DNA from 3 places in the Herminiimonas glaciei genome. Region 3 is predicted to be linked to each of the others. Evidence: predicted binding sites of a transcription regulator. Region 3 holds the regulator's gene; each other region holds the start of a gene.
What was found. The regulator HrcA, encoded in region 3, represses chaperone genes, less so after heat shock. The targets are predictions, from matches to a motif close to TTAGCACTCNNNNNNNNNGAGTGCTAA.

Region 1: the regulator HrcA is predicted to act here: its motif matches at 5,228-5,254, upstream of groES (co-chaperone GroES).
Region 2: the regulator HrcA is predicted to act here: its motif matches at 2,191-2,217, upstream of rpoH (RNA polymerase sigma factor RpoH).

The regions. Positions count from the first base shown of each region.
Region 1 is NZ_JBHTBU010000001.1:110,266-117,292, forward strand. Features, by position in the region: gene ACFQPC_RS00540 (AAA family ATPase) at 1-471, opposite strand, end outside; gene ACFQPC_RS00545 (transporter) at 627-1,649, opposite strand; gene ylqF (ribosome biogenesis GTPase YlqF) at 1,993-2,940, shown strand; gene groL (chaperonin GroEL) at 3,073-4,719, opposite strand; gene groES (co-chaperone GroES) at 4,826-5,116, opposite strand; gene ACFQPC_RS00565 (response regulator transcription factor) at 5,492-6,175, opposite strand; gene ACFQPC_RS00570 (sensor histidine kinase) at 6,256-7,027, shown strand, end outside.
Region 2 is NZ_JBHTBU010000002.1:848,426-855,452, forward strand. Features, by position in the region: gene cyoE (heme o synthase) at 1-561, shown strand, start outside; gene ACFQPC_RS14955 (SCO family protein) at 565-1,161, shown strand; gene rpoH (RNA polymerase sigma factor RpoH) at 1,223-2,119, opposite strand; gene ftsX (permease-like cell division protein FtsX) at 2,448-3,374, opposite strand; gene ACFQPC_RS14970 (cell division ATP-binding protein FtsE) at 3,371-4,054, opposite strand; gene ftsY (signal recognition particle-docking protein FtsY) at 4,063-5,127, opposite strand; gene ACFQPC_RS14980 (M16 family metallopeptidase) at 5,219-6,589, shown strand; gene ACFQPC_RS14985 (M16 family metallopeptidase) at 6,654-7,027, shown strand, end outside.
Region 3 is NZ_JBHTBU010000002.1:1,083,335-1,090,361, forward strand. Features, by position in the region: gene dapB (4-hydroxy-tetrahydrodipicolinate reductase) at 1-547, opposite strand, end outside; gene ACFQPC_RS16045 (outer membrane protein assembly factor BamE) at 566-1,249, opposite strand; gene fur (ferric iron uptake transcriptional regulator) at 1,326-1,751, shown strand; gene hrcA (heat-inducible transcriptional repressor HrcA) at 1,825-2,853, opposite strand; gene ACFQPC_RS16060 (HAD family hydrolase) at 2,920-3,636, opposite strand; gene ACFQPC_RS16065 (NAD kinase) at 3,725-4,642, shown strand; gene recN (DNA repair protein RecN) at 4,774-6,420, shown strand; gene hemH (ferrochelatase) at 6,484-7,027, shown strand, end outside.

The DNA.
Region 1 (7,027 bases), on a different contig from region 3:
TTCAGGCAGCGGGAAGGTGCCGAGCTGATGCGTCGGATTTTGCGTGGCGATGACAAAGAAGGGTTCGGGCAAGGGGCGGGTGACGCCATCGGATGTGACTTGCCGTTCTTCCATTGCTTCGAGCAGGGCCGATTGTGCTTTCGGTGTAGCGCGATTGATTTCATCGGCCAGCAATACCTGCGTGAAGATAGGGCCGGGATGAAATACAAAGCCGTTTTTTTCGCGGTCGAAGATAGAAATGCCGACCACATCTGCCGGCAGCAGGTCACTGGTAAATTGTTGACGGTTGAATTGCAAGCCGAGTGAGATCGCCAACGCATGTGCCAGGGTCGTCTTGCCGACACCGGGCACGTCTTCGATCAAGAGGTGGCCACCGGCCAGCAGGCAGACCAGCGCCTGACGAATCTGTACATCTTTGCCAACTACGATTTCGCCCACTTGCCTGGCGACTGCATGCACTTTTGCGAACATTCGATATTCCGTCGTTGATGGGCGCCATAGTGACGCATGAAGGGCGAGCCTCAGATTCTATGCGAAATCACTTGCTTTGACGCAAGCCAGGGATGGGGTTTGTTACAGGGTGGGAAATTGAACGAATGTTCGTTTGCAAATGAATATGACGTCTGTTAATCCTGCTTTTGCTTGCGGATGACAAACCAGCCGGCGACAACGGTGAAGGTGGCGACGATGCCGGCCACGATCCAGAAGCCGTAAGCATGCTCGGCGAGCGGTACGCCGCCGACGTTCATGCCAAGCAAACCGGCAATGATATTGATCGGCAGCGCGAGTACCGTGACGATGGTCAGCACATACAGGCTGCGGCTGTTTTCTTCATTGACCTGCGCTGCGATTTCTTCCTGTAGCAATTTGATACGCTCTTGCAGCGAACTCATATCGCTCAGGACCACCGAGAATTCCTCGGTCGACTGGCGCAATTCCTGGCTATCCAGTTCGACCACCCAGGCCGGAGGTTTTTGCAACAGGCGGAACAGGGCTGCAGGTTCCGGTGCCAGCAGGCGTTGCAGGCGCACCAGGATACGGCGCAAGGCACCGAGATCGGTACGTTGCTTGTTCAGGCGCCCGGCCAGCAGGCTGTCTTCCACCCGGTCGACCCGGGCGACGGCATCGCGCACGATTTTGACCAGCACATCCGCCTGGTCGCGCAGCAGGTGCACCAGCAGCTCGACTGATGACCGTATCGTATCGCCATGCTCGACTGCCTGGCGCAAGCGCTCGATAGATTTCAGCGGCGTGCGGCGCGCGCTGATGACGACATCTTGCGTCACGCTCAGCCACAAGGTGGCGATATCGGCCGATTCAAAGGAAAAGCTGTGCAACACATCGTTGACAACCGCAATCAGCGTGTTGTCGGCCAGCTCGATACGGGTTGAGCGCGAGCCATCATGCAGTGCTTCATTGAACTCGTCGGCGACACCGGCATGTTCGCTCATCCATTTTTCGCTGGCGGTATTGCTGAGGTTGAAGTGCAGCCAGATAAACTCACCGGCGCGTTGTGCCGGTGCCAGCTGTAGCCAGGCCAGTGCTTCACTGGAATGGATCAGACTCGCCGGCTGTTCCGGTTTGAACAGGAAGCCCCAGATCAGGCCGGATGGGTCCGAGCCGTAGTTCAAGCCGCTGGTGCTGATCATCGTTTATCGAGTGGGGTGGGAGTGAAGCGATACCGTGCGGTGACGGCGGGCGTCATGCGACAGCGCAGCAAAAGGACGAGAGAAGTGCACGATAGATGCGTTTCTTGCAATGTCCGGCAGGGCCTGCAACACCGCAAAGGAATTGGTCGGGGCCTTTATTGCGCCGGTCCCCGTTGGCGCTGCGGACATGAGTGTGCATGCCGGATATGACGCGCGTATGACAATTTTTGCTGATTTCGGGATACTTAATGCGTGGAATCTGCCGAAACCGGGGTCGGCTTGTCCTCGAAGGGGGCTGCGAGCGAGTAAAATAGCGGCTTGCTTCCCTCAGATAAAGTCACGCATGTCCATACAATGGTACCCAGGTCACATGAACGCCGCCCGCAAGAAGGCGGCGGAAGCCATGGAAAAGACCGACATGATCATCGAGGTGCTGGACGCGCGCGTACCGCAGGCCAGCCGTAATCCGATGATCGAAGAGCTGCGCACCTTTCGCCAGCGCCCCTGTTTAAAAATCCTCAACAAGAGTGACCTGGCCGACCCGGTCGCGACGCAAAAATGGCTGGATTTATACAATAGCCAAAAGGGCGTGCATGCGGTCGCGCTCAGCTGCAAAAAACCATCCGATGTCGCCAAGGTTCCGGGTTTGTGCCTGAAGATTGCACCGCATCGCGGGACCGCACTCAAACCTTTGCGCATCATGATCATGGGCATTCCCAACGTCGGCAAGTCGACGCTGATGAATGCCTTGCTGAAAAAGCGTGTCGCCAAAGTGGGTGACGAGCCTGCCGTGACCAAGATGCAGCAGCGTCTCTACCTCGGCAACAATATGGTGCTGACCGATACACCGGGCATGATGTGGCCGAAGATCGAACATCCAAGCGATGGTTTGATGCTGGCGGCCAGCCATGCGATCGGCAGCAATGCCTTGATTGAAGAAGAAGTTGCGACCTTCCTGGCCGACATCGTCCTCATGCATTACCCGCATTTGCTGACGGCGCGTTACGGTTTTCCTACCGAAGGCATAGACGGTGTCAGTGTGATTGAAGGTGTGGCTTTGCGGCGCGGTTTCCGCATCAAGGGTGGTGAACTCGACCTGGAAAAAGCTGCACACACTTTCTTGCAGGATTACCGGGTTGGTGCGCTGGGTCGGGTCAGCCTGGAAACACCGGAAAGTCGTATCGCTTTGCTGGCCAGCTTCCAGCCGCCGCCATCGCTGAGTGACGTGGCAAATGACGATGATGAAGAAACGGAAGACGGACACGATGATAAGGCATCACGTCGTCGCTAGATAAATTCGGAAGTTTCAAGTCATAAAACAAAAAGCCCGCAAGGCATAAACCTTGCGGGCTTTTTTTGATGTGCAGGAAAAGCGCATCGGGCTGCGGTACCGTGCAATACGGTACCGCAAGCGGAATGACAATTACATCATGCCGCCCATACCACCCATGCCGCCCATACCGCCCATATCACCCATGCCGCCTGCTGGTTTGTCTTCAGTAACTTCAGCAACCATGCAATCGGTGGTCAACAACAGGGCAGCGATCGATGCAGCATTTTGCAATGCCGAACGGGTCACTTTAGCTGGATCCAGCACGCCCATTTCAACCATATCGCCGTAGGTACCGTTGGCAGCGTTGTAACCGAAGTTACCTTTGCCTTCCAATACTTTAGCCACAACAACCGAAGCCTCTTCGCCGGCGTTTTGTACGATCATGCGCAATGGTTCTTCCATTGCACGCAGAACGATACGGATACCAGCGTCTTGATCAGGGTTGTCGCCTTTGATCTTGATCGCAGCACGTGCGCGCAACAGGGCAACGCCGCCGCCAGGAACAATACCTTCTTCAACTGCAGCGCGGGTTGCGTGCAGGGCATCTTCAACGCGTGCTTTTTTCTCTTTCATTTCAACTTCGGTAGCTGCACCGACTTTGATCACTGCAACGCCGCCTGCCAGTTTGGCAACGCGTTCTTGCAGTTTTTCACGGTCGTAGTCCGAAGTGGCTTCTTCGATTTGGGCACGGATTTGTTTAACGCGTGCTTCGATCGTGACAGCCTGGCCGTTACCGTCGATCAGCGTGGTGTTTTCCTTGCCGATTTCGATACGTTTAGCCTGGCCCAATTCTTCCAGCGTGATTTTTTCCAAAGTCAGGCCGACTTCTTCAGCCACAACCTGGCCACCGGACAGGATAGCGATGTCTTCCAACATTGCTTTACGACGGTCGCCGAAGCCTGGAGCTTTCACTGCGCAGGTTTTCAGGATGCCGCGGATGTTGTTCACAACCAGGGTTGCCAGTGCTTCGCCTTCGATGTCTTCTGCGATGATCAGCAGTGGACGGCCGGCTTTGGCAACTTGTTCCAATACCGGGAGCAGGTCACGGATGTTGGAGATTTTCTTGTCGCACAACAGGATGAACGGGTTTTCCAGGATAGCGGTTTGCTTTTCCGGATTGTTGATGAAGTATGGCGACAGGTAGCCGCGGTCAAACTGCATACCTTCAACGATGTCGAGTTCGTCGTTCAGGGATTTGCCGTCTTCAACAGTGATGACGCCTTCCTTGCCGACTTTTTCCATCGCTTCAGCGATGCGCTCGCCGATCGATGCATCGCTGTTAGCGGAGATCGAACCAACTTGAGCGATTTCTTTGGTGGTGGTGCATGGCTTTGCAATGGCAGCCAGTTGTTCGACAGTTGCTGCAACAGCTTTGTCGATACCGCGCTTCAGGTCCATTGGGTTCATGCCGGCTGCAACGTATTTCATGCCTTCGCGAACGATCGCTTGTGCCAGTACGGTTGCAGTGGTGGTGCCGTCGCCTGCGTTGTCGCTGGTGCGGGAAGCCACTTCTTTCACGAGCTGTGCGCCCATGTTTTGCAATTTGTCTTTGAGTTCGATTTCTTTAGCGACCGAAACACCATCCTTGGTGACGGTTGGTGCGCCGAACGAGCGTTCCAGAACCACGTTACGGCCTTTAGGGCCCAGGGTTACTTTAACTGCATTCGCCAGAACGTTGACGCCTTCAACCATCTTGGCGCGCGCTGCGTCGCCGAAAATTACTTCTTTAGCTGCCATGTTGATTGCTCCTGATTATTCGTTGAGTGACTGAATCACTGAATCCCGACTAGGGATGACACCATTTCGAGCGCTGCGGCATGGCCGTTGCGTCCGAAAAACGGCATCACTTTTGTACGATTGCCATGATGTCTTCTTCGCGCATCACGAGAACTTCGTTGCCATCAACTTTGACGGTTTGGCCGGCGTATTTGCCGAACAGAACGCGATCGCCGACTTTAACGTCGAGTGGGCGTACTTTGCCGTCTTCGAGGATCTTGCCGTTGCCGATTGCCAGAATTTCACCTTGATCAGGCTTTTCAGCAGCTGCTTCAGGAATGATGAGGCCGGACGCAGTTTTTGTTTCCTGGTCGAGGCGCTTGACGATGACGCGATCGTGCAAAGGACGAAGGTTCATACAAACTCCTTAGTTTTCAATAGGTTATGGTGATTTGCGGCAGTGGGCTGCAAAGCGTGCTTTACAGTGCATACATGCCGCACTAGAAAGTTGGTCGTCCGGGGCTAGTTGTTAGCACTCTCTCCCGACGAGTGCTAAGTATAGGGACGCTTGTTGGATAATTCAAGTCGGCTGGGCTGTTCAAAATGAAATAATAAAAATTCGGAAACAGATCCTGGACTTTTATTGTTTTTTTGGAAAGCAGTTGAGGGGTGGGATAGGTTTAATTGTCCGGGCGGGAAAGCTGCAGCTATATATAGTGGCGTCCGGCGTTGGGCGCTTGACGGTACCCAGTTACAGGTTGCACAAGGATAGGTTCAATTCACCGGCAAGTGTTCACGGCCGGATTTCCGCCGCCGCAAAGAAACTGTAGCCGGCGTTGCGCGCCGTATTGACGGGTAATTCCATATCCAGTGTCTCTTCCGCCTTGCGGCGCAAGCGTCGCATTTGCGTATCCAGCCGACGCTGGTCGTAATGCAGGAAATCTTCCCCCAGTGCTTGTACGATGGTTAATCGGCTGACGATTTCACCTTGCGCGGCCATTAGCGTGCGCAACACGGTTACGTCCTGTTGTGAGAGGGAGATGGCAGATTGGCCGGGTGGTAACAGGCGGCGTCGACCGACTTCGAGGACCCAGCAATTACTCGCTTCCGGTTGCGCCAGGCGGCGTTTGAGGGCGGCGAGGGTGGCGGCCAGCTCATCCAGATCGGCGGTTTTGGCCAGATAATAATCAGCCCCTTCACCCAAGCCGGCAATTTTGTCGGGCATCCCGCCACGTGCGGTCAGTACGACGATGCCGATCCGATGCCCCTGTCCGCGCAACTGTCGTATCAATGCCATGCCATCACCATCAGGTAGGGTAAGGTCCAGCACCGCCATATGATGGCTGGCGACAGAATACATGTCGTGGAACTCGGCGAGGGTGGACGCGGCATCGACGGCATAGCCGAGGTCCGTCAGGAATTCGGCCAATTCCTGGCGCAATACGTTTTCGTCTTCGAGCAGAATAAGCTTGTACATCGTATAAGGATAGCCGATTCCCCGCGTTTTATACCTGAGTGTTTCTGAGCGTTGACACAGGTACAGAATCAACTGCGCACATGTTATTCTCGCCGCCGATGAAACGCATATTTTCCATCCTTTTTCTATTTTCCATCCTGCTGCCCTTGTCGGGCCTGGCTCAATCTGCGCTCGACTTGCAAGCCGGTACACGGAAAGTAAGCGGCAGTGGCCATTTGTCCATGTTGCGTGATCCGGGGGCGCAATTGACGCCGGACGACGCTTTGGCATCGGATCACTGGCAAGCAATACCTGCAGCCCTGAGTGCCGGCTATACGAAAGATGCGATCTGGCTGCGTTTGGTTGTGGAGCGGCAGGCAGATGCCCCGCAAGAATGGTTCCTGCGCTTTACGAATGCCTTGCTCGATGATGTGCGCTTGTATCGGCCCAATGGTGCCCATGCGTGGAGTGAACAGCTTGCCGGCGAAGATGTGGGTCGTGCGGCGTGGCCGCTGGATACCCGCAATGTGGTGTTGCCAATACGGATGGCGGCTGCCGGGCGCGAAATATGGCTGATTCGCCTGCAGAGCAAGAATGCGATGTCGACCAATGTGGAAGTCTGGTCGCGCCTGGCCTTCGGCGACTCTTCGCGCCGTGAGTATCTTTTTTATGGTTTGTACTTTGGCTGCTTTGCCTTGCTGATCGTGTTGCATGTGTTTTTTTGGCGCATGACAAGGGAAAAGCAGAGTGGGCTGTATTTGCTGTATGTATCGATGAATATCCTGACCGAGTTGATGACGGTCGCAATCCCACAGCAATTGTTCGATATTCCCGTCGCGTTTTCTGATCCTTTGCTTGGCTTGTCCATGTGCG
Region 2 (7,027 bases), 230 kb from region 3:
TTGTACAACTTTGTGAATCCGCTGACGATGTGGCTGACCTTTGCCACCTTTGTCGGTTATGCAGTGATTTACACCATCATCCTGAAACCGGCGACGCCGCAGAATATCGTGATCGGTGGCCTGTCCGGTGCGATGCCGCCTGCATTGGGCTGGGCCGCGGTGGCAAATGATTTGCCGATGCAGGCGTGGATACTGGTTTTGATTATCTTCATCTGGACCCCGCCGCACTTCTGGGCGCTGGCCTTGTACCGTCGTGATGAGTATGCAAAGTCCGGTTTACCGATGCTGCCGGTCACGCATGGCACCGAGTTCACCCAATTCCATATCTGGCTCTACACCATCGCCCTGGTCGCAACCACCATGTTGCCGTTTGCGGTCGGTATGAGCGGTTTGATTTACCTGGTGTCGGTGGCGATCCTGGATATCATTTTCGTTTGGTATGCATGGCAGGTTTATCGCCATTACACCGATATGATTGCGCGCAAGATGTTCGCTTATTCGATCATCTATCTATCCCTGCTGTTTGCGGCCTTGTTGGTCGACCACTATTTGAGATTCTGAAAAATGCGCTTCCGTTCTTTCCTGATGATGTGCGCTGCAGTGCTGGCCTTGAGTGCTTGCAGCGATAAAGCGAAACAAGTGACTTTCAATAACACCGACCTGACCGGGCTCGGATATGCGAAGGAATTTTCGCTGCACGATCACAATGGCAAGCTGCGCACGCTGGCCGATTTCAAGGGCAAGGCAGTTGTCGTATTCTTTGGTTTCACACAGTGTCCTGATGTATGCCCGACGACCATGATGGAAATGTCGAATGTGATGAAGGCACTGGGACCGGATGCGGACCGGGTGCAGGTCTTGTTTGTGACCGTCGACCCTGAGCGCGATACCGCCGCCTTGCTGGCGCAGTATGTACCGGCTTTCGATCCACGCTTCCTCGGCTTGCGCGGCGACCTCGCAGAGACCGAGAAAGTGGCGAAAGAATTCAAAGTGTTTTATCAAAAAGTGCCGGGCAAGACACCGGGTAGTTATACCGTCGATCACACCGCCGGCAGCTATGTGTTTGACCCGCAAGGCCGCATCCGCTTATTCATACGTCACGGCCAGGGTATAGACCCTATCGTGCAGGATCTGAAGACTTTACTGGCAGAGAAAACGTAAAGAAGACAGGCATAAAAAAGGCGCTCCGAGGAGCGCCTTTTTTGTTTGCTGCTATGACTGCTTAAGCGTAAGCGGCCAGCGAGCCTTTCATTTTTTTCAGTGCGACTGCTTCGATCTGGCGAATACGTTCTGCCGATACGCCGAACTCATCAGCCAATTCATGCAAGGTTGCACCGGAGCCATCGTCGTTCGCCAGCCAGCGCGCTTCAACGATGCGACGCGAACGTGCATCCAGTTTGCCCAAAGCATTCGACAAGCCTTCGGTTTGCAGGCGATCAAACTGCTGCGATTCCAGCACCTTGGTCGGTTCCTGCATATCTGAAGACAGGTAAGCGATAGGCGCAAACTTGTCGTCTTCATCGTCAGTCGGCGCTTCCAGTGCGATATCGCGACCGGACAAGCGGGTTTCCATCTCTATGACTTCTTCCCGTTTGACGTTCAGCGTTTTCGCCAGTTCATCGACCTGATCCGGCGTCATCGAATCGAGGCCGGTTTTGTGGCTGCGCAGATTGAAGAACAATTTGCGTTGTGCTTTGGTCGTCGCGACTTTCACCAGACGCCAGTTTTTCAGGATGTACTCATGCATTTCTGCCTTGATCCAATGCATCGAATACGAAACCAGGCGTACGCCTTGATCAGGGTCGAAACGCTTCACGGCTTTCATCAAGCCGATATTGCCTTCCTGGATCAAGTCTGCGTGCGGCAAGCCGTAGCCCAGATAGCCGCGGGCGATCGAGACGACCAGGCGCAGATGCGAGAGCACCAGTTTTTGCGCGGCACCGAGATCATTCTCGTCGCGCAGGCGACGCGCCAAAGACATTTCTTCTTCGTGCGTCAGCATAGGGAGGCGATTGACCGCCGAGATGTAAGCGTCAATATTGCCCAGCGCACCAGAAAATCCCAATGCCAGCATATTGCTGTTAGGAACCAATGCGGTAGATGCAGATACTGCTTTCATGCGTTCTCCTTGCTAAGTTTCAGTCAGAAACCAATTTGTTTCTGTGAACTAAACTGCTTTGAATAGCTATATTAGCACTCTCTTGAAATGAGTGCTAATGAGCGTTTTTTACTAAGCTGATAGCCTAAACACTATTGCTTTTTTAATCATTATTGCTCTTTTCTTGCAGGGATTAGAGAGCTTTCTGACCCAGAAGTTGCGTCTGACAGCCCGATTTTGACGAAGATTTGCATTTCTTTTGGGAAATAAAAAAGGACCTGTTCAGGTCCCTTTTTATTTGTTGCGTGGCACAGATAAAAACATAAGTCAGTGTGCGCTCACATGGTGCTTAATGCAGTCGTGCCAAATGCCTCTGTACGGAAAGCAATGCGCCCAGTAAACCGAGGAAAGCGCTGGCGGCCAACAGTATCAATGTCGGCACCAGGTCCAGCGGTGCCAGGCGGAACTCGGATGCATAGAGGCGGGCGAAATCGGCGATTGCCGCGTTCAGCGGATTCAAGGCCAGTGCGACTGCGATCAGGGCGACGCCACCGGCGATCAGGCCGAGCAGGGCACCGGTGTAATAGAAAGGCCGGCAAATGAAGGAGTCGGTGGCACCGACCAGGCGCGAGACTTCAATTTCTTCACGCTGCGTCATGACCTGCAGGCGTATTGTATTGAAGACCACGGCAACCACGACTACGCCGAGCGTGGTGGCGAGGAAGATCAGGATCAGGCGCATGACTTGCAGCAAGGCCGCCAGCCGTTCAACCCAGGCCGAATCCATTTGTACATATTCGACGCCGTTGATGGCTTGCAGCTTTTCGACGATGGCTTTGATTTTCTTGGCGTCGCCGTCATTCTGGAAGCCGGTCATCTTGACCACATAAGCGTCCGGCAAGGGATTGGCTCCCAGTGTTGAAATCGCATCGTCCAGCCCGGTTTTATTCTTTAGCGTGCTGAGTGCTTTTTCGCGCGGGATGAATTCCAGTTTGACCGGGTGTTTGGCTTCCTGCGCGATGCGGCGGATTTCCGGTGCTATGGCAGTCGCCCGTTCACGCGGGGTATCCATCGCCATGAAGATACTGATTTCCGGTTCTACCGCCAGTTGCTCGGATACCGGGCGTACGTTTTCCAGTAGCGTCATGCCGGCGAAGGGCAGCGCCAATGCAATTGATACCACCAATACGTTCAGCAGGAAGTTGCCGGGGGTCTTGAACAAGTGACGGAAGGCGTCGCCGAGCGCGAAGCCATGATGTCTGAGCCAGCTATTCATGCGGGCTCCTGGGTTGCTGTTCTGCGCCAGCTTTCAATGATTCGGCCATGGTCGAGATAAATCACGCGGGTCGCGGTATCGAGGAATTGTTCATCGTGGGTGGAAATCAGGCAGGTGACGCCGACCGAGTGGAAGGCCTTCAGCGCATCCAGTACCTTGTTCGCGGCAGCGCGATCCAGGTTGGCGGTAGGTTCATCGGCCAGGATGATTTGTGGGCGGTTGACGATGGCGCGGGCGATGGCCACGCGCTGTTGCTCACCGCCGGACAGCGTAAGCGGTCCGGAGCTTGCCATATCCAGCAAGCCGACTTTATCCAGTGCGGCACGCGCGCGGCGTTCGGCATCCGGCCGTGAAGCACCGCAAACGATCAACGGCAGCATGACGTTGGCCAGCACGCTGCGGTCTGCCAGCAAACGCTGTTGCTGGAAAATCAAACCGAGATTGCGGCGCAGGTAGGGCAGGCCGGAAGTTTTGATGCGGCTGATGTCGTGTCCGCTGACGACGACCGAGCCTTCACTCGGGCGTTCCATCGCGGCGATCAGTTTCAATAGCGTGGATTTGCCTGCACCGGACGGACCGGCGAGGAAGACCAGCTCGCCTTTGCCGACCGACAATGTGATGTCGGACAGAGCAGTGACGTTTTGCGTGTATTTCTTTGTAACCTGGTGGAATTCAATCATCGATGTTGTTAGCCCAATAGCGCTTCTACAAATTCCTGTGCATTAAACGGTTGCAAATCTTCAATCTGTTCACCGACGCCGATGAAGTAGACCGGGATCGGCCGCGCGCGCGCAATCGCCGCCAGCACGCCGCCTTTGGCAGTGCCGTCGAGTTTGGTGACGACCAGGCCGGTCAGGCCGAGTGCATCGTCGAAGGCTTTTACCTGGGTCAGCGCGTTTTGTCCGGTGTTGCCGTCTATGATGAGCAGGATTTCATGCGGGGCGCTCGCCATGCCTTTGGCCATCACGCGCTTGACCTTCTTCAGCTCTTCCATCAGGTGCAGTTGGGTCGGCAGGCGGCCGGCGGTATCGACCATCACGACATTGGTGCCGCGCGCCTGTGCTGAATGCACGGCGTCGAAAGCGACAGCGGCCGGATCGCCGGATTCCTGCGCGATCACGGTCACGTTGTTGCGCTGGCCCCAGACCGTCAATTGTTCACGGGCGGCGGCACGGAAGGTATCGCCGGCGGCCAGCAGTACCGATTGATTGTGTGCCTGCAAATGCTTGGCCAGTTTGCCTATGGTGGTGGTCTTGCCGGCACCGTTGACGCCGGTAATCATCATGACCAGCGGCTGGTGCTGACCCAATACCAGCGGTTTTTGCAAAGGCGTGAGCATTTCCAGCAGCAGGCTGCGCAGGGCGGTTTTCACCTGTGCCGCTTCGGTCAGTTTTTCATTCTTGACCTTGCGTTTGAGTGCATCCAGCAGGAATTGCGTGGCATCGACACCGGCATCCGATATCAGCAGCGCCGATTCCAGCTCTTCGTACAGATCGTCGTCTATTTTGGCGCCGACGAAGAGGGTGGTCAGGTTGGACGAGGTTTTGGACAGGCCGACCTTGAGGCGTGCCATCCACGATTGCTTTTGCTCGGCCGGGGTGACGGCCGGAACGATTTCAGCCTGCACTGCGGCGGCGGCGGCTTCCGGCGATGGTGCCGGAATGCTTGCGGCCAGCTCCTCGCTCACGGGGGCGATCGGTGCTTGCGGCGCGGGCGCGGGTTCTTGCGGTTTTTTCTTGAAGAAACTAAACATCTCGAATGGAGTCAGAACAGCGGTCAGAGGCGCTTGCCGGTATGTTGCAGGTAAGCGGATACAATCGACGTATTCTATCAGAGCGAAGGTCATGAAATTGAGTATCAGAACATTGCTGTTGGCGGCCTCCGTCGTTTTGACCCCCTTGTGGGCAAATGCCGCACAAACTGAAGAGTTCACGCTGAAAAATGGCATGAAGATCATCGTCAATGAAGATCACCGGGCACCGACTGTCGCCCATATGGTCTGGTACCGCGTCGGCTCGGTCGACGAACGCAATGGCGTGACCGGCGTGGCGCATGCGCTGGAACACATGATGTTCAAGGGCACCAAGAAGCTGAAACCGGGCGAATTCAGTAAACGCGTCGCCCAGCTTGGCGGCCGGGAAAATGCCTTCACCAGCAAGGATTACACAGCTTACTTCCAGCAAATCGAGAAATCGAAGCTGGAAGCAGTGATGGCGCTGGAAGCGGACCGCATGGCCAACCTGGTATTCGACAAGAATGAATTCGCGAAGGAAATCCGCGTCGTGATGGAAGAGCGCCGCCTGCGCACCGACGACCAGCCGACTTCCAAACTGTATGAAGCACTGGCAGCCACGACTTATGCGGTGCACCCTTATCGCAATCCCATCATCGGCTGGATGGATGATTTGCAGAATATGACGGTCAATGATGTGAAAGCGTGGCACGACACCTGGTATGCGCCGAATAATGCAACGATGGTGGTATCCGGCGACGTCGAGCCCAAGCAAGTGTTTGCACTGGCGCAGAAATATTTCGGTTCCTATCCGGCGAAAACCCTGACCCGTACGCGCCCGCAAAACGAACCGCCACAAGAAGGCATCAAGCGCGTGACAGTCAAGGCGCCGGCGGAAAATCCCTATGTGGTACTGGCGTTCAAAGTGCCGGCCTTGCGTGATATCGCCAAGGACGACGATGCGTATGCACTGGATGTGCTGTCGGCAGTCCTCGACGGCTACGACAATGCGCGCCTGAGCGCGAAGCTGGTGCGTACCGACCGCGTTGCCAACGATGTGGGCGCATCCTACTCCGGCATTGCGCGTGGTCCGGTCTTATTCATACTGGATGGCACACCGGCACAAGGCACGACTACCGAGCAACTGGAAAAACTGTTGCGTGCCGAAGTTGAGCGCATCGCCAATGAAGGCGTGTCCGAAGCCGAATTGAAGCGCGTTAAAACCCAGCTGATTGCAGCGCAGATTTATAAGCGCGATTCCGTATTCGGCCAGGCGATGGAGATAGGCGTGATGGAAATGTCCGGCTTCTCGTATAAGGATACCGACCGCGTGATTGAGAAATTGCGTGCCGTGACGCCGCAACAGGTGCAAGCGGTGGCGCAAAAATATTTTGGCGACGATGCATTGACGGTAGGCACCCTGGTGCCATTGCCGATGACAGAGAAAAAGCCGGCGGCAGCGCCTGCCGGTTTGCGTCATTAATCGATATCACCCGCCGTCGGCAATAAAGATACAAGCTGTCTTCCAACAGAATTCCGGAGTCCTGATGTTAAAAATAATTAGCAGCGTCGTGCTGTGTGTAGCTTGCAATGCCTCGTATGCGGCATTGCAGATCCAATCGTGGACCTTGAACAATGGTGCACGCGTACTCTTTGTCGAAAACCATACGATACCGATGCTGGATGTCAGCGTGGATTTCGACGCCGGTTCACGGCGCGATCCGGCCGGTAAATCCGGCACCGCGGCACTGACGGGGGCGATGCTGGCGCGTGGCATACATGCAGCGCCGACAGGCAATGAAGGTGCGCTGAGCGAGGCGCAGATTTCGGATGCCTTCGCTGATACCGCGGCACAACGCGGTGGCCGCCTCGACGATGATCGCGCCGGTGCGACCTTGCGCACGCTGGTGACAGAGCGTGA
Region 3 (7,027 bases):
ATTCCTTGCCGAGTGCACCGGCAATCACTTCACCCATTTTGATCGCAGTGCCGGATGGTGCATCGACCTTGTGACGGTGGTGGGCTTCTATGATTTCGATGTCATAGCCTTCGGAGAAATTCTTTGCGGCCATTTCCAGCAATTTCATCGTGACGTTGACGCCTACGCTCATATTCGGCGCAAACATGATCGCGGTCTTTTCAGCGGCGGCGGCGATGGCGGCTTTGCCGGCCGCATCGAAACCGGTGGTGCCGATGATCATCTTGATATTGTGTGCGGCGCAGTACTCAAGGTGCTGCAAGGTGCCTTCAGGACGAGTGAAGTCGATCAGGAATTCGGAATTGGCGAGGCCTTTGGCGAAGTCGGATTCGATCTGTACGCCGGCAGGTTTGCCAAGGAAGGCGGCGGCATCGCTGCCTACGGCCGGCGATGCGGCGATATCCAGTGCGCCGGTGAGCGTGGCATCCTGTGCTTCCAGGATGGTTTCGATCAGCATATGGCCCATGCGGCCGGACGCACCCGCTACCGCGATTTTCAGTTGATTCATGTGTTCAGATTCTGTTGATTATTTGTTTGCCGCTTTGGCTTTGTCGGCGATACGTGCCAGGTAATCTTTTTCGGTTGGCAGGTCACCACCGCCTTCGAAGGACGAAACCAGCTTGTCCTTGAAGTGGACCGTGACGCGGCTGCTGGTGATTTCGCCATTACCTTTTTGCATGCGGAACGCATAGTCCCAGCGATCGCCGTGGAATACATCGGTCAGCAAAGGCGTGCCGAGCAGGAAGATAACCTGGTCTTGCGTCATGCCTTCTTTCAGTTGCGCGACCATTTCCTGCGAAACGAAGTTGCCTTGCTGGATATCCGGACGGTAAGGGGAGAAAATGCCAAGGAAGCGTTTTTCACGTTTGACTTGCACGCCACTGGTGGCGGCTGGTGCGGCGGCAACCGCGGCGACAGGCTTGGCTTCGGCCACAGCGGCTTGCGTGGCCTCGGCTGCAGGCGCAGCAGCGACCGCAGGTGCTTCTGCCGCTACGGCTGTATCTGCAAGCACTTTTTCTTCGCTGGCCTGAACTGCGACTGGTGCCGGCTTGGCGGCAGGTTTCGCAGCCGGTTTGGCGGCGGCTACCGGTGCCGGTTCATCTATCAGCGGGTTTTTCGACGCACAGCCTGTGAGTACGCTTGCCAATAACAGGCAAAAAGTAGCAGCGAGGGCCGGGGCGCGATTAGAATGACGGGGCAGCATTTGCATATGGGGTCTCAAGGGATTGAGCAATTGTACGAAAACACTATATGATAAGGCAGATATCCTTAATATGAGCAAGAACATGCCGAACAATCCATCCGAGTTAAAAGCCAGCGGTCTCAAAGCGACCCTGCCACGTCTGAAAATCCTCGATATTTTCCAGACTGCCGAAGTACGCCACCTGAGTGCGGAAGACGTCTACAAGATGTTGCTGGCCGACAATCTGGATGTCGGCCTGGCAACCGTGTACCGCGTTTTGACGCAATTCGAACAAGCCGGCTTGCTGCAGCGTAACCATTTCGAAACCGGCAAAGCCGTATTCGAACTGAACGAAGGCTCACACCATGACCATCTGGTTTGCCTCGACTGCGGCAAGGTGGAAGAGTTTTTCGATGCGGAAATTGAAAAACGCCAGGTCCGTATTGCCGAAGAACACGGCTTTGAAATTGCAGATCATGCACTGGCCTTGTACGGTCATTGCAAAAATTGCCAAAAAGCTAAAAAATAAGACGACAAGACCCGATAAAAAACCATGCTGGCTTTGCGGCCGGCATGGTTTTTTTGTTTTCAGCAGCGTTGATTTAGCTGGAAGAGTGGCTGAGTGCGTTCGATAGCAACTTGGCAGTGATGTCGACGATAGGGATTACGCGTTCATACGCCATGCGGGTCGGGCCTATGACGCCCAAAGTGCCGACTACCTTGCCGTTGACGGTATAGGGCGAAGTCACCACGCTCATCTGGTCCATCGGCACCAGGTTGGATTCGCCGCCGATAAAGATTTGTACACCGGTCGCCTTGTTCGAGACATCCAGCAATTGCATCAGGCTGGTTTTTTGTTCGAACAGGTCAAACAACTGCCGTAGCGACACCATATTCGATGACAGGTCGCTGACGCTGAGCAGATTGCGCTCGCCGGAAATGACGACGTCATCGCTATTGTCATTCATCGCATCGCTGCCGGCTTCGACCGCCGCCTGCATCAAACGTGTCATATCGTCGCGCAACTGCTTCAGTTCGCCTTGCAAACGTATCCTTACTTCGTCGAAGCTGAGGCCGCCATAATTCTGGTTGATGTAGTTTGCAGCCTGTATCAATTGGCTCGGCGAGTAATCGACATCAGTCAGCAGCAGGCGGTTTTGCACGTCGCCGCTCGGGCTGACGATGACCAGCAGGATGCGCTTTTCCGACAGGCGCAGGAAGTCGATTTGCTGGAATACCGATTCGTGCCGCGGCGTCATGACGATGCCGGCGAACTCCGATAGCGAAGACAGGATTTGCGCCGCATTTGAAATGATCTTTTGCGACGAGCCGGTTTGCAGAGAAGTCTGTAACTTCGACTCAAGTGCGCTTTCATCGATGGATTGCACAGTCAGCAGCGTATCGACGAAGACGCGATAGCCGCGCGGTGTCGGGACCCGGCCGGCGGACGTGTGCGGGCTGGCGACAAAGCCCATCTCTTCCAGGTCCGCCATGATGTTGCGGATGGTGGCGGGCGACAGTTCCAGTCCGGATATCTTGGAAAGCTCGCGCGAGCCCACCGGCTGGCCATCCGCAATATAGCGTTCGACCAGGGCTTTCAGCAGGGTTTGGGCACGGTTATCAAGTTGCATAGTATCGCTATTGTATGAGTGGCCATGCCGGGCGGCAAGGGCAAGACCGCAGGGGCATGGCGACCATTATGCGCGCTTTAGCCAGGCATCGAGCTCATATAAGTTGGTGCAGCTGGCATCCGGCACGATATGGGCCGGCAGCGTATGGTCAAAACGGTTCATCCATACCGCGCGCAAACCGGCGTTTTGTGCGCCTTCGATATCCAGTTTCGGATCATCGCCGACGTAAACTGCTTCATGCGGTTCTACTGCCAAAGCTGCGCAGGCGGCATGGAAAATTTCCGCGCCCGGTTTGGCGCTGCCGAATTGGTGTGCCGCGATCGAGACCTTGAAATGTGCTGCCAGGCCGATTTCGCCAAGGTCGGCAAAACCGTTGGAAACCGAGCCGAGCAGATAGCGTTCGTTCAGGCTGCTTAACACCGGCACCACATCGTCAAACGGATTCACCGCATTACGCGCAACCGAAAAAACCGCCATCGCCTGGTCGACCAGATCCTTGTTTTCACTTGTTAAATGACAGGCACGTGTCAGTGCGGCGTGGCGCAAAGCCCATACATTGAATTGAAATTGCGGATCGGTAGGCAGCAATTCCATGCGCAACGCGCGCAGTTCTTCATTGCTGAAGCGTTGTGTGACCCCCGGGATGTGCACATTCAGCCAGTCGTACAAAATGGCTTCGGCCCTGACCAGGGTCGGGGCCAGATGCCACAAGGTGTCGTCCAGATCGAACAGGATAGCCTTGATTGGCGGAGGAGGGGAATGCGGTGTCGGCTGGGACGTCATGGTGCTTACTCAATCATTTACGTAGATGATGCATTGCATAGCGCAAGAGAAGGCCAAAAGAAGGACAAATTATGGTCTAATCTGCAGCATGTCGCTTACCCCACACACACCACATCCATCCAGTTTTAATACGATCGCTATCGTCGGCAAACATATGGCCGGCGGAATTGCGAAATCGTTGACGGATATTGCCGACTGCCTGGGCAGTACCGGCCGCAAAGTCATTTTCGAGGCGGAAACAGCCCTCAATTTCTCTTTGACCGATTACGATGCCATGACTTTGCCGGAAATCGGCGAGTGCGCGGATGCCGCTATTGTAGTCGGTGGCGACGGCACCATGCTGGGCATCGCACGCCAACTGGCACCCTACAATGTCCCGCTGATCGGGGTAAACCAGGGACGTCTCGGTTTTATGACCGATATTTCGCTGGACCAGATGATGCCGCTGCTCAAGGAAATGCTGAGCGGTAAAGTCCGTTCCGAGCAACGCACGCTGTTGAAAGGTTCGATAGAACGCGAAGGCGAACCGATGTACAGCACGCTGGCCTTCAACGATGTGGTGCTGTCGCGCGGTTCAGGTGCCGGCATGGTTGAGTTGCGCGTCGAAGTCGATGGCCATTTCATGTACAACCAGCGTTCGGACGGCTTGATCGTGGCGACACCTACCGGCTCCAGTGCGTATGCCCTGTCGGCCGGAGGCCCGATTTTGCATCCCAGCCTGACAGGTATCGGACTGGTGCCGATTGCCCCCCATGCCTTGTCGAATCGTCCTATCGTCGTGCCGGACAGCAGCGTGATCGTGATTGAAGTCATGAGCGGACGTAACGCCAGTGTCAATTTCGATATGCAATCGGTGGCGCGCCTGCTCAAGCATGACCGCATTACCGTACAGCGTTCCGAACATACGATTACCTTCCTGCATCCGGAGGGCTGGAATTATTACGATACCCTGCGCGAAAAGCTGCATTGGAATGAATATCCGTCGGTAGAAGGTCGCTTAAAATAAAACGGTAGGCGTTGTGCGGCTATGGCTTGCGAGCGCTTATCCCCTGTATCACTTGAATTTAAACGTCTGCCTGTCACATCCGCCATTAGTGCATTGTGACGAGGACGCATGAACTGGAACGCACTATCCCCATGCTGCGCACGCTCTCCATCCGTGATTTTGTCATTGTCGATGTCATCGAACTGGAATTTGCCCCAGGTTTCTCGGTGTTTACCGGCGAAACCGGCGCCGGTAAATCCATCCTGATTGATGCGCTGGCCCTGGCGCTGGGCGGTCGTGGCGACGCCAGCGTTGTGCGCGAGGGCGCTGCCAAAGCCGATATCACCGCCGAGTTTTCCGCCAGTGCGGAACTGGATGCGTGGCTGGCGGAAAATGAATTCAGCAATGAAGATGGCGGTGCCTTGTTGCGTCGCGTAATCGACAACGCCGGTCGTTCCAAAGCCTTCATCAATGGCATCGTCGCCACCGCAACGCAATTGCGCGAGCTGGGCGAAAAACTGGTCGATATCCACGGCCAGCATGCGCACCAATCCCTGTTGAAAACCGATGCGCAACGTGTGCTGCTGGATAACCAGGCCGGTTTGCAGGACGAGGTCAAGGCGGTTGCCGCCGCATACAAAACCTGGCGCGCACTGGCGCGACAACGGGAAGAATTCGAAACCAATGCGAAGAATGTATTGCTGGAGCGCGAGCGCCTGGAGTGGCAAGTCGGCGAGTTGGAAAAACTCGCGGTCAAGCCGGGTGAGTGGACCGACATCAGCAATGAGCACAGCCGCCTGTCGCATGCAGCCAGCCTGATCGAAGGCGCACAGGAAGCACTGAGCCTGATCTCAGAAGCCGACACTCCGATGTTGTCGCAACTGTCTTCGCTCAATACGCGTATCGGTAAACTGGTCGATCTCGACGCCGGTTTGCAGCCGGTGCTGGATGCACTGGAACCGGCGCGCATCCAGTTGCAGGAAGCGGTTTACACACTCAACGATTACCTGAGCCGGGTCGAGCTTGATCCGGCGCGCCTGCGCGAGGTCGAAGTGCGACTGGAAAATATCCATTCGGCTTCACGTAAATTCCGTGTCGCGGCTGACGATTTGCCGCAGGAACTCGAAACCCTGTCGGCACAGCTGAAGCAACTGGCTGATGCCAGTGACCTCGATGCCTTGCGCGCGCAGGAAGAAAAACTGAAAGCCGCCTACACCAGCGCAGCGCAGAAACTCACGAAGGCGCGCAGCAAAGCCGCCAAGGCGTTGGGCGATGCAGTCACTGCCGCGATGCAGGAGCTCAGCATGACCGGCGGCAAATTTGCAATTGCCTTGCAGCCGTGCGAACCAGCTTCATATGGTCTGGAGCAAATTGAATTCATGGTGGCGGCGCATGCCGGTACCACGCCGCGGCCACTGGCCAAGGTCGCGTCCGGTGGCGAGCTGGCACGTATTGCACTCGCTATTTCTGTCATTACGTCGAGCGCGACTGCGACACCTACACTGATTTTCGATGAAGTCGACAGCGGTATCGGTGGCGGTGTGGCGGAAGTAGTCGGCCGCCTCTTGCGCCGCCTCGGGCAGGATCGCCAGGTATTGTGTGTCACTCATTTACCGCAAGTCGCGAGCCAGGCCAACCAGCATTTCCAGGTCAGCAAGCAAAGCAGCAATGGCAAAACCGCGTCGTCTATCGATGCACTGGATAGTAATGCACGTGTAGAGGAAATTGCCCGTATGCTGGGTGGGCTGGAAATCACGGCCACCACCCGTTCGCATGCACGCGAATTGCTGGCAAACTGAGCTAAGCTTATTCATGCGACGCTGCGGCGCCGCTTCCCATAAGACCAATAATATTGAGAGCTCATGTCCTTTAGAACAGAACCGCCGTATATCCATGGCAGTACGCCGAAAACTGCCGTTGTGCTGGTCAACCTCGGCACTCCCGATGCTCCCACCACGTCTGCGGTAAGGCGTTACCTCAAGCAATTTTTATCCGATCCGCGTGTAGTGGAAATTCCGCGCGCCATCTGGTGGTTCATCCTGCACCTGATCATCCTGCCATTTCGTTCAGGACAATCGGCCAGGAAATATGCGTCGATCTGGAGTAATGAAGGCTCACCGCTGAAGGTGCATACCGAGAAGCAGGCCAAATTGCTGAACGGTTACCTCGGCGAACGCGGCCATAAAGTCAAAGTGGTGTATGCGATGCGTTATGGCCAACCGGCACTGCCGGATGTGCTGCGCCAGCTCAAGGCTGACGGCTGTGAACGCATCCTGTTCCTGCCGGCGTACCCGCAGTATTCCGGCACCACGACGGCATCCATCTTCGACGCCGTATTCAGTCATTACACGCAGGAACGTAATGTGCCAGAGTTGCGCTTCATCAAGCATTACCACGACCACGATG